DNA from 3 places in the Ochrobactrum sp. 19YEA23 genome. Region 1 is predicted to be linked to each of the others. Evidence: predicted binding sites of a transcription regulator. Region 1 holds the regulator's gene; each other region holds the start of a gene.
The links. Region 1 encodes LexA, which represses DNA repair genes until DNA is damaged. Its sites were predicted from a motif close to TGTTCNNNNTGTGTTCNG; they were not measured.
Positions count from the first base shown of each region.

Region 2: a site for LexA is predicted at 1,317-1,334, ahead of QBD01_RS22160 (helicase-related protein). Genes of this name have one in related genera too.
Region 3: a site for LexA is predicted at 1,869-1,886, ahead of parE (DNA topoisomerase IV subunit B). Genes of this name have one in related genera too.

Region 1 covers NZ_JASAMQ010000007.1:228,793-231,921, forward strand. Annotated here, with positions in the region: gene glp (gephyrin-like molybdotransferase Glp) at 1-935, shown strand, start outside; gene lexA (transcriptional repressor LexA) at 1,176-1,904, shown strand; gene QBD01_RS18650 (ComEC/Rec2 family competence protein) at 2,007-3,129, opposite strand, start outside.
Region 2 covers NZ_JASAMQ010000011.1:93,665-96,793, reverse strand. Annotated here, with positions in the region: gene QBD01_RS22160 (helicase-related protein) at 1-1,125, opposite strand, end outside; gene QBD01_RS22155 (acetyl-CoA C-acetyltransferase) at 1,888-3,081, opposite strand.
Region 3 covers NZ_JASAMQ010000004.1:66,564-69,692, forward strand. Annotated here, with positions in the region: gene lipB (lipoyl(octanoyl) transferase LipB) at 36-770, shown strand; gene QBD01_RS11835 (DMT family transporter) at 774-1,700, opposite strand; gene parE (DNA topoisomerase IV subunit B) at 2,016-3,129, shown strand, end outside.

The DNA.
Region 1 (3,129 bases):
TCACCGGCGCTCCGATGCCTGAAGCTGCCGATACGATCGTCATTCAGGAACATACCGAACGCTCCGGCGATCAGCTGACCATTCTGGAAGGCATGGAACCCGGTCGTCACATCCGCCGGGCTGGTCTCGATTTTGCTCCCGGCAAGACCGTCATATCGGTCGGTCGCGAACTGGACGCACCCGCGCTGTCACTGGCTGCCGCGAGCGGCAATCCAACGCTCGATGTGTTTTGCAAGCCGCGTATATCCATATTGGCGACCGGCGATGAGCTTGTCCCTCCCGGAGCGGAGCCCGGACCGGACCAGATTGTCGCCTCAAACAGTGTCGGCATTGCCGACATCGTGCGCCGCGCTGGCGGCAAATCCGAAGATATGGGAATCATCCCGGATGATCCCGCACAGATCGAAGCGGCTATTGCTACCGCTCTGAACCGAGGAATTGATGTTCTGGTGACCATCGGCGGCGCATCGGTCGGTGATCGCGATTATGTACATAGCGCTTTGCGCAATTGCGGTGTCGATCTCGACTTCTGGAAAATTGCCATGCGCCCCGGAAAGCCGCTCATGTATGGGCGCAAGACGGTCGACAGCAAAACTGTTCACGTGATCGGCCTGCCCGGAAACCCGGTTTCAAGCCTCGTCTGCAGTCTCGTTTTTCTCCGCCCGCTCATTGCGAAGCTCGCCGGCACCGATCTGACAGCAGATATCCGCCCGGCGAAACTCGGCCAGCCGATGCCTGCCAATGACCATCGGCGCGATTTTGTGCGTGCCACGGTCGAATCACAAAGCGATGGAACACTGCAGGCGACACCGTTTCCAGTACAGGATTCGTCCATGCTGACAGCACTCGTCGGTTCCAATGCATTGCTCATTCGTGACGAAAACGCCCCGGCAGCAGATGAAGGCAGTTCGTGTCGCGTACTCATGCTACGTTAAAACCCAGCTGTGTGAACGCTTGCGCTTCTTAGAAACAGAACAAAGCAAGCGCTGTAATGAATTGAAATAAAAACACTTCATTGAATCTCAGATGCCGCGTTAGCCCGCCCTGTGAACATTCCGGCAACGAGCTGGCCGCCCGTTAATCATTTTAAAACCATTGCAGAACAAGACTGGAACATATAGTGTTCGTTCTGGTTTTGTTTTTCTCGATTCTTATCTGGCCGGAGGGTGTCGCGCATGTTGACCCGTAAGCAGCACGAGCTTCTGCTGTTCATTCATGACCGTCTGAAAGAAACAGGTATTCCGCCCTCTTTTGACGAGATGAAGGAAGCGCTCGACCTTGCTTCCAAGTCGGGCATTCATCGACTGATCACCGCTCTGGAAGAACGCGGCTTTATTCGCAGGCTACCGAACCGTGCGCGCGCGCTGGAAGTACTGCGTCTGCCGGATTCGATTGCACCCGGACTGAACGCGCAGAAGAAATTTGCGCCGAGCGTTATCGAAGGCAGTCTGGGCAAAGCACCTCCTGCGCCTGTGCAGCCATTACGCTCTGCGCCTGTTGCGACCAATGATGATGTGTCTGCAACGGTATCGGTGCCGGTCATGGGCCGCATCGCCGCTGGTGTGCCGATCTCAGCTATCCAGAGCCAGACGCATTCGCTCAGCCTCCCTCCGGAGATGATCGGTGCTGGCGAACATTATGCGCTTGAGGTCAAGGGCGACTCGATGATCGAGGCCGGAATTTTCGACGGCGATACAGTGATCATCAAACGCGGTGACATTGCCAATCCGGGTGAAATCGTTGTCGCGCTAGTCGATGATGAAGAAGCGACCTTGAAGCGTTTTCGCCGCAAGGGCGCATCGATTGCACTCGAAGCCGCAAATCCCGCCTATGAAACACGCATCTTTGGCCCAGACCGCGTTCGCGTGCAGGGCAAGCTGGTCGGATTGATCCGCCGGTACTGATCGTTAGGTCCGAAAATGGAACCGCGTTTTCGGACGGACATGCGTGAAAAGACGGCTTGATCCGCCGACTAATTGAATCGCAACGCGCTCAAAACACTATTATCATTCGCATCTGCCCGGCTCCTGATCGTCAGTGGCCGGGCATTGCGTTTCTGCCTTTTGAGCAGGCTGCTTCTTCTTATATTCCCGATCAGGTAAGCCACGTGCCGCGCGTGAATAGAGCCTGAACAGATGCCATGGACGCCGTGGCTCATCGATGGCGAAGGCTAGCCTGTCGTCAAAATGCGGATCGGTAAAATTATGCCGCTGAGGCGTGCTGTTGTTTACGGACGTCAGATCGCCAGCGAGAGCCGTGAAGGAAGTGCCTGTCGGGTCCTTCTTATCGCCCAGCCTCATTTCGACGGTGCCTCGCAATGCCAGATCACGGCGGTTGATGACGAGCTTCTTCTGATGCGCACATCCCGGTGTTTTTCCGGCTATCGCGAGGATAACGATATCGCCGACATCGCAGGCGACGTCCTGAACGGCAGGGTCAGCCGTATAGGCCAGTACACGCCCATCGCGTAATGTGATCGTGCATAATTCGTCTTCGCAGATAAAGCCGTCGGTCGGAATTCCCCGCATCCTGTCTTTTGCATGCTGCGGTATCAGAAATTGCGTTGCGAGATAGGCGGTTTTCCAGTTGTCGACGGTGAACTTCGACGGTCTGTCGCGGTTCATAGCAAAGCGGCCATCGGGCAGACGAACGCCAACCAGCTTTGCATCTTCCGAGATCACCACATCCGGGAATGGCTCATGCAGGAAGGCGATAAATCCCGCTAAAACAAATGGTAGTGCCAGAATTTTGAGTCGCGTTGTGAACAATACCGCGATCACGAGTGCTACGGTCCAGAGGGTTAGAGCCACGACCGGCATTGCTCCGGGATTGCCATCAGGCGACCAGGACGCGATGACACCCGCAAGAGCGCGGACGATCCAGATACCAGATCCGGCGATTGTCAGAGGCAGCCAGTCAAGGCCGAGCGGCATCAACACGAGGCCCAGAACCGAGAATGGCATCACCAAAGTTGCGATTACCGGATCGGCCAGCACATTGCCAATCAGCCCGAACGGTGCGGTATTGTTGAAATGATAGGCGGCGAATATGCCGCTCGCAATTCCGGCTACCAATGACGTTCCGGCAGCAGCAACGGCTGATTTAACGATCTTCGTTGGCAAACCAACC
Region 2 (3,129 bases), on a different contig from region 1:
GGCATCCCACAAAAGTTCAATACGCGCCGGCGTTGTCGCGAGGCGCACAATCTCTCCGTCTTTCGACAGATTTTCAAGCGCCTGCTGGTCGACAGCCGGCAAAGCCTTGGCAAGCCCCTCAATCGGCGCTGGCGTTTCCAGTGAGCGGCGCAAGGCTTCAATCGACGAGAAGTCGAAACGCTCCGTGCGCCATTGCAGCACTTTCACTGGATCGAAATTATGCGATTCTACTCGCTCGACCAGCTCGTCGTCGAAGGGCTGCACCTGTCCCGTCACGCCAAATGTGCCGTCGCGCAGATGGCGACCGGCGCGACCGGCTATCTGCCCCACTTCGGCAGGCGTCAAATCGCGGAACTGATAGCCGTCGAACTTGCGGTTCTGCGCAAAGGCCACATGATCGACGTCGAGATTGAGGCCCATGCCGATGGCATCGGTCGCCACCAGAAAATCCACATCGCCCGACTGGTAAAGCTCGACCTGCGCGTTACGCGTGCGCGGAGACAAAGCGCCCATGACCACAGCAGCCCCGCCGCGTTGGCGACGGATCAGCTCGGCAATCGCGTAAACCTCATCGGCGGAAAAAGCGACAATGGCCGAACGGTTCGGCAGGCGCGTGATCTTCTTGGAACCGGCATAGGCCAGATGCGACAGGCGCGGGCGTGTCACCACATTAATGCCGCGCAGGAGCTTTTCCAGAATGGTGCGCATGGTCGCGGCACCGAGCAGGAGCGTTTCCTGCCGTCCGCGCAGATGCAAAATGCGGTCTGTGAAAATATGCCCGCGTTCGAGATCGCCCGCGAGCTGCACCTCGTCGATGGCGACGAATGCCACATCGGTGCGGCGTGGCATGGCTTCTACAGTGCAAACGGAATAGCGCGCGGTGGGCGGAACGATCTTTTCCTCGCCGGTGACCAGCGCGACATTGGTCACGCCGACCCGCTCCACGACACGATTATAGACCTCGCGCGCCAGAAGGCGCAGCGGCAGGCCGATCATGCCGCTCCCGTGCGACAGCATACGCTCGATTGCGAGATGGGTTTTGCCGGTATTGGTTGGCCCCAGCACCGCAGTCACGTCGCGGCCGCTCAGGGTCAGCGGCAAATCATGGGCAGGGCGTTGATTCATGCCAATAATAGAATTCCCGGTGCAGGCACCCCAACGTGCAATTGGGAGGCCGATTGTCGTGTCTTGCGATAGCACTATACGACCTTGGCCGAAAGCGCTCCTGTTAAGTTTGAACCACCCGCGTTTTTAAGATAGGCAGCCCGATATTTTTTACAAATGGCCGATCTTAGCGAACGACCCGATTTAACGAATAGAACGACTCTGGAACGAATCGGCTACGAATCGCTGACTCTGATTCCTTCGCCTTTTGTTCACGGCAACATATGGTAACCGGATTGTCGATAGCCACCATATGCTGAATCTCATAGATGCGACGTCCCGACATAAACAGAACAGAACGCCATCGCCGTTAACTTTTGCCAGAAGCGCGTCAACAGCCAATGACAGCACTCTGAGCAGCTTAAAGAAAACTTAACAATTCCTAATAGTTGGTTATCAGAAATCAAGCCGAGAGAGCCATTTTCGTTAACCTTCAGGCCAAAGCCGGAACGAATCGGCGACGAATCGGTGATTGATCAATTTTCTCTCTTTGTTCTCACCACATCTGGTAGGCTTTTGCCCAATCGCACCATATTGGAACATCGATTGACGCAACGATACACCCGAAAACCGGACAGAGAAGCCGTTTGGCGTTAACCTTTGAATGTTCAAGCGGAACCCTCCCCGTCTGCATTCGCCATCAAGCCTCTCATTGCGGACATAAAAAGGCAGGCTGCGGAAACCCACAGCCTGCCCGAAAGATAAAACCAGTTGGGACGCGGATCAGTCCCGCTCGACGCACATGGCAACGCCCATGCCGCCGCCGATGCAGAGCGTCGCCAGACCGCGCTTGGCATCCCGGCGCTTCATTTCATAAAGCAGCGTTGTCAGCACGCGCGCGCCTGACGCGCCAATCGGATGACCGATGGCAATCGCGCCGCCATTGACGTTGACGATCTCCGGATTGAGACCAAGATCGCGAACAACGGCGCAGGATTGTGCGGCGAAAGCTTCATTGGCTTCCACCAGTTCCAGATCGTCAATCGTCCAGCCAGCCTTTTCCAGCGCCTTGCGGGTTGCCGGGATCGGGCCCGTGCCCATGATCGACGGATCAACACCCACCGTTGCCCAGGAGACGATACGCGCCAGCGGTTTCACGCCGCGCTTGCTTGCTTCCTCGGCCTCCATAAGCACAACAGCCGCAGCGCCGTCATTCAGGCCGGATGCATTGCCCGCTGTCACGGTGCCTTCCTTGTCGAAGGCAGGCTTCAGCTTGGTCAGCGCTTCGATCGTCGCGCCAGGACGAATATATTCATCCGAAGAAACGACAACGTCGCCCTTGCGCGTCTTGACCGTGAACGGGACGATTTCATCCTCGAACTTTCCGGCCTTCTGCGCGGCTTCTGCCTTTTGTTGCGAACCGAGCGCGAACTCATCCTGATCGGCGCGGGTCAATTGCCACTGGCGTGCAATGTTTTCTGCGGTGATCCCCATGTGGTAGCCGTGGAACGCATCGGTCAGGCCATCCTTGAGCATGGTGTCGATCATCTTGAAGTCGCCCATTTTCACGCCGCCGCGCAAATGCGCACAATGCGGCGCCATGGACATGGATTCCTGACCGCCAGCGACGATAACCTTCGCATCACCGGACTGGATCTGCTGCATGCCGAGCGCAACAGCGCGCAAGCCGGAGCCGCAAAGCTGGTTGATCGCAAAGCCCGTTGCTTCTTTCGGGCAACCCGCCGCCATTGCGGCCTGACGCGCCGGGTTCTGCCCCTCGCCTGCCGTCAGCACCTGTCCAAGAATAACTTCATCGACGTCGTCAGCAGCAACGCCCGCCCGTTCCAGCGCCGCCTTGATCACGGTTGCGCCCAGTTCATGGGCAGGCACAGTGGCAAAAGCACCGTTGAAGGACCCCACTGCCGTGCGAGCGGCGCTGGCGATAACGATGGCTTTCGGATCGGTTGCGGCAGTCATGCTATTCCTCCGTGACAAACTGTTGCGACAGAGAAAAACCAAAAAGGC
Region 3 (3,129 bases), on a different contig from region 1:
CATATGCTGCCATCATGACCAACACTGCTCCACTCATGGATAGTTCTTCCAAGCCGCAACGCGACACGCTCAATGTGCAGTTTCTGCCTGTGGACGCTGCTGCGCCGCCGGTCGAATGGCTGGTGGCGGATGGACTTACCGATTACGAAGACGCCCTCGCCTTCATGGAAGCGCGGGTGCAGGCCATACGTGAGGGTACGGCGAATGAACTCGTCTGGCTGGTGGAGCACCCTCCCCTTTACACGGCTGGCACGAGTGCGCGGGCGGAAGATCTGCTGACGCCCGACAGCCTGCCTGTGTTCAACACAGGGCGTGGCGGCGAGTACACCTATCACGGTCCCGGCCAGCGTGTGGCCTATGTGATGCTGGATCTGAAGCGCCGGCGCGAAGATGTGCGCGCTTTCGTGGCGGCATTGGAACAATGGATCATTGAAAGCCTCGCCGAATTCAACGTGAAGGGCGAGCGTCGCGAAGATCGCGTCGGCGTCTGGGTCACGCGCCCTGAAAAGCCGCGCCTTGCTAATGGCGACATGTGTGAGGACAAGATTGCCGCCATCGGCATTCGCCTGCGTCGCTGGGTCAGCTTTCACGGCATAGCCATCAATGTGGAGCCTGATCTCGGCCATTACGGCGGCATTGTGCCTTGCGGTATTTCCGAGCACGGCGTCACCAGCCTTGTCGATCTCGGCTTGCCGGTGACCCTGGGCGACATGGACGTGGCGCTTGGCAAGGCGTTCGAAAATGTATTCGGGCCGCGCGCGATAAAGTAGGCGTCAGGCTTCGACCTTCAGTTTGCGCTCGCGCATGAAGACATAGAAGCCTGAGCCGATTATGATCGCGATGCCGAACCATTTGGACGGCGTCGGAAAATCACCAAAGACGATCAGACCGACCAGAACCGCATTCACAATTTCAAGATATTGAAACGGAGCCAGCATCGAGGCTGGCGCCAGCTTGAAAGCGTGCACGACCATCAGGTGGCTGACCGTGCCGATCGTACCCAGAAGCAACAATAGCAGCCACGGTTGGATGCCATGCGGCAAGCCGAAGCTCAGATCTGCGAACCCCATGGACGGGCCAATGAGCATCGCAAAGCCAGCAAACATCCATCCGCCGATACCGGCATATAACTGCATAACGAGCGGGCTTTCCTTCGCGCCGAGTTTGCGGTTCAGGATCAGGTAGATCGCAAATGTCACTGCCGTCGCCAGCGGCAGTAGCGAGACTGCACCGAAAATCTCGAAGCTTGGCTGAATGACGATCATCGTTCCAATGAGGCCGATGCCAACCGCGCTGAAGCGCCGCCAGCCGACTTTCTCCTTGAGAAAGATCGCCGAAAGAAGCGTGAGAATAAGCGGCTCGGCGAAGAATACGGCCATGGCGTCGGCCAGCGGCATATATTTGACTGCTGTGAAGAAGCACAGGCCACCGAAGCCCATGAGGAAGCCGCGAATGAGATTTCCAGCGAGGTGCTGCGTGCGAAGTGCTGCCACCCCACCACCCGCTGCAAGCAGAATGAGCAACATCAGCAGGCTTTGTACGAAAAAGCGCATGAAGGTAACAGTTGCCGGAGGCATGTTGTCCATCATGGCCAGCCATTTGCCGATGGCGTCCATCAGCGGCAGCAGTAGGACCGAAAGGACCATGATGGCCATGCCTTTTACATGCGCTTCCACGCCGCCTGCCGCACTGCCCTGCATTTCCCCACTCACTCATTCACTATGGATGCTTGGTATCCGCTCTATGCGAATGACCAATGCGTTTCCACCTTATTTATCGAATGAGCGGTCGCTTATTTGACTTTAGCTTCGTTTCTAGTGCAAACCGACGAAAGATAATATGAAATCCTTGATAAAGCCGTGCGAAAGTGGAACGTAAGGCGAACTTTATTCGCCTTTCATGGCTGCGCATGGCATCATTCAGATGATTCGCAGACAGTATATTTTCGGTCCATGTCGAGCCGCCAAGCCGCATGGTCCTTCCTGAAATTCTGACAGAGAGCTTATCGGGTAAAGATGGACGACAGCAACGATCTCTTTTCGAGAGTGGTGAACAATGCCCGGGAGCGGCAGGTGGAACGGCGCCCTGAAAAGAGCGCCGCGCCTCAACCCGTCGCACCACCTGTGGCGACGCCGTTGCCTTCCGCACCTGCTCCACAGGCCGCAAAGCCGGCTGCGACCAAGGCACCGCCCGTTTCTTCCGGCGGCGATGATTACAACGCCTCGTCCATCCGCGTTCTCGAAGGGCTGGAGCCGGTGCGTCTGCGCCCCGGCATGTATATTGGCGGCACCGATGAAAAGGCGCTGCATCACCTGTTCGCGGAAGTCATCGATAACTCGATGGACGAAGCGGTTGCAGGACATGCAAACTTCATCGAAGTCAGCCTCGACGCCGAAGGTTTCATCACCGTTTCGGATAACGGGCGCGGCATTCCGGTTGACGAGCACCCGCAGGTGCCGGGCAAGTCCACGCTCGAAGTCATCATGACCAAGCTGCATGCGGGCGGCAAGTTTGACGGCAAGGCTTATGAAACATCGGGCGGCCTGCACGGCGTTGGTGTTTCGGTGGTCAATGCGCTGTCTGACGTGCTGGAAGTGGAAGTGGCGCGCAATCGTCGCCTCTATCGCCAGCGCTTTTCGCGCGGCATTCCGCAGGGCGGACTGGAAGACGCAGGCGAAGTGCACAATCGCCGTGGTACGCGCGTTCGTTTTCATCCGGACCCGGATATTTTCGGCAAGGCAGCGCATTTCGATCCGCACCGGCTTTATCGCATGGCGCGGTCGAAGGCCTACCTGTTTGGCGGCGTGGAAATCCGCTGGAGCTGCGATCCATCGTTGCTCGACCCGAAAAAGGAAACGCCTGAAAAGGCCGTATTCCATTTCCCCGGCGGTCTGAAGGATTATCTTCAGGCATCGCTCGGCAAGGAGCATCAGGTCACCCGCGAGCTTTTTGCTGGCAAGACCGAAAAGCAAGGCGGACATGGCGCGGTCGAATGGGCAGTCACGTGGTTCGGCGGCGACGGTTTTGTTCATTCCTATTGTAATACGATTCCGACCGCCGACGGCGGCACGCATGAAGCTGGCCTGCGCATCGCGCTGACGCGCGGTCTTAAGGCCTATGCGGAGCTGA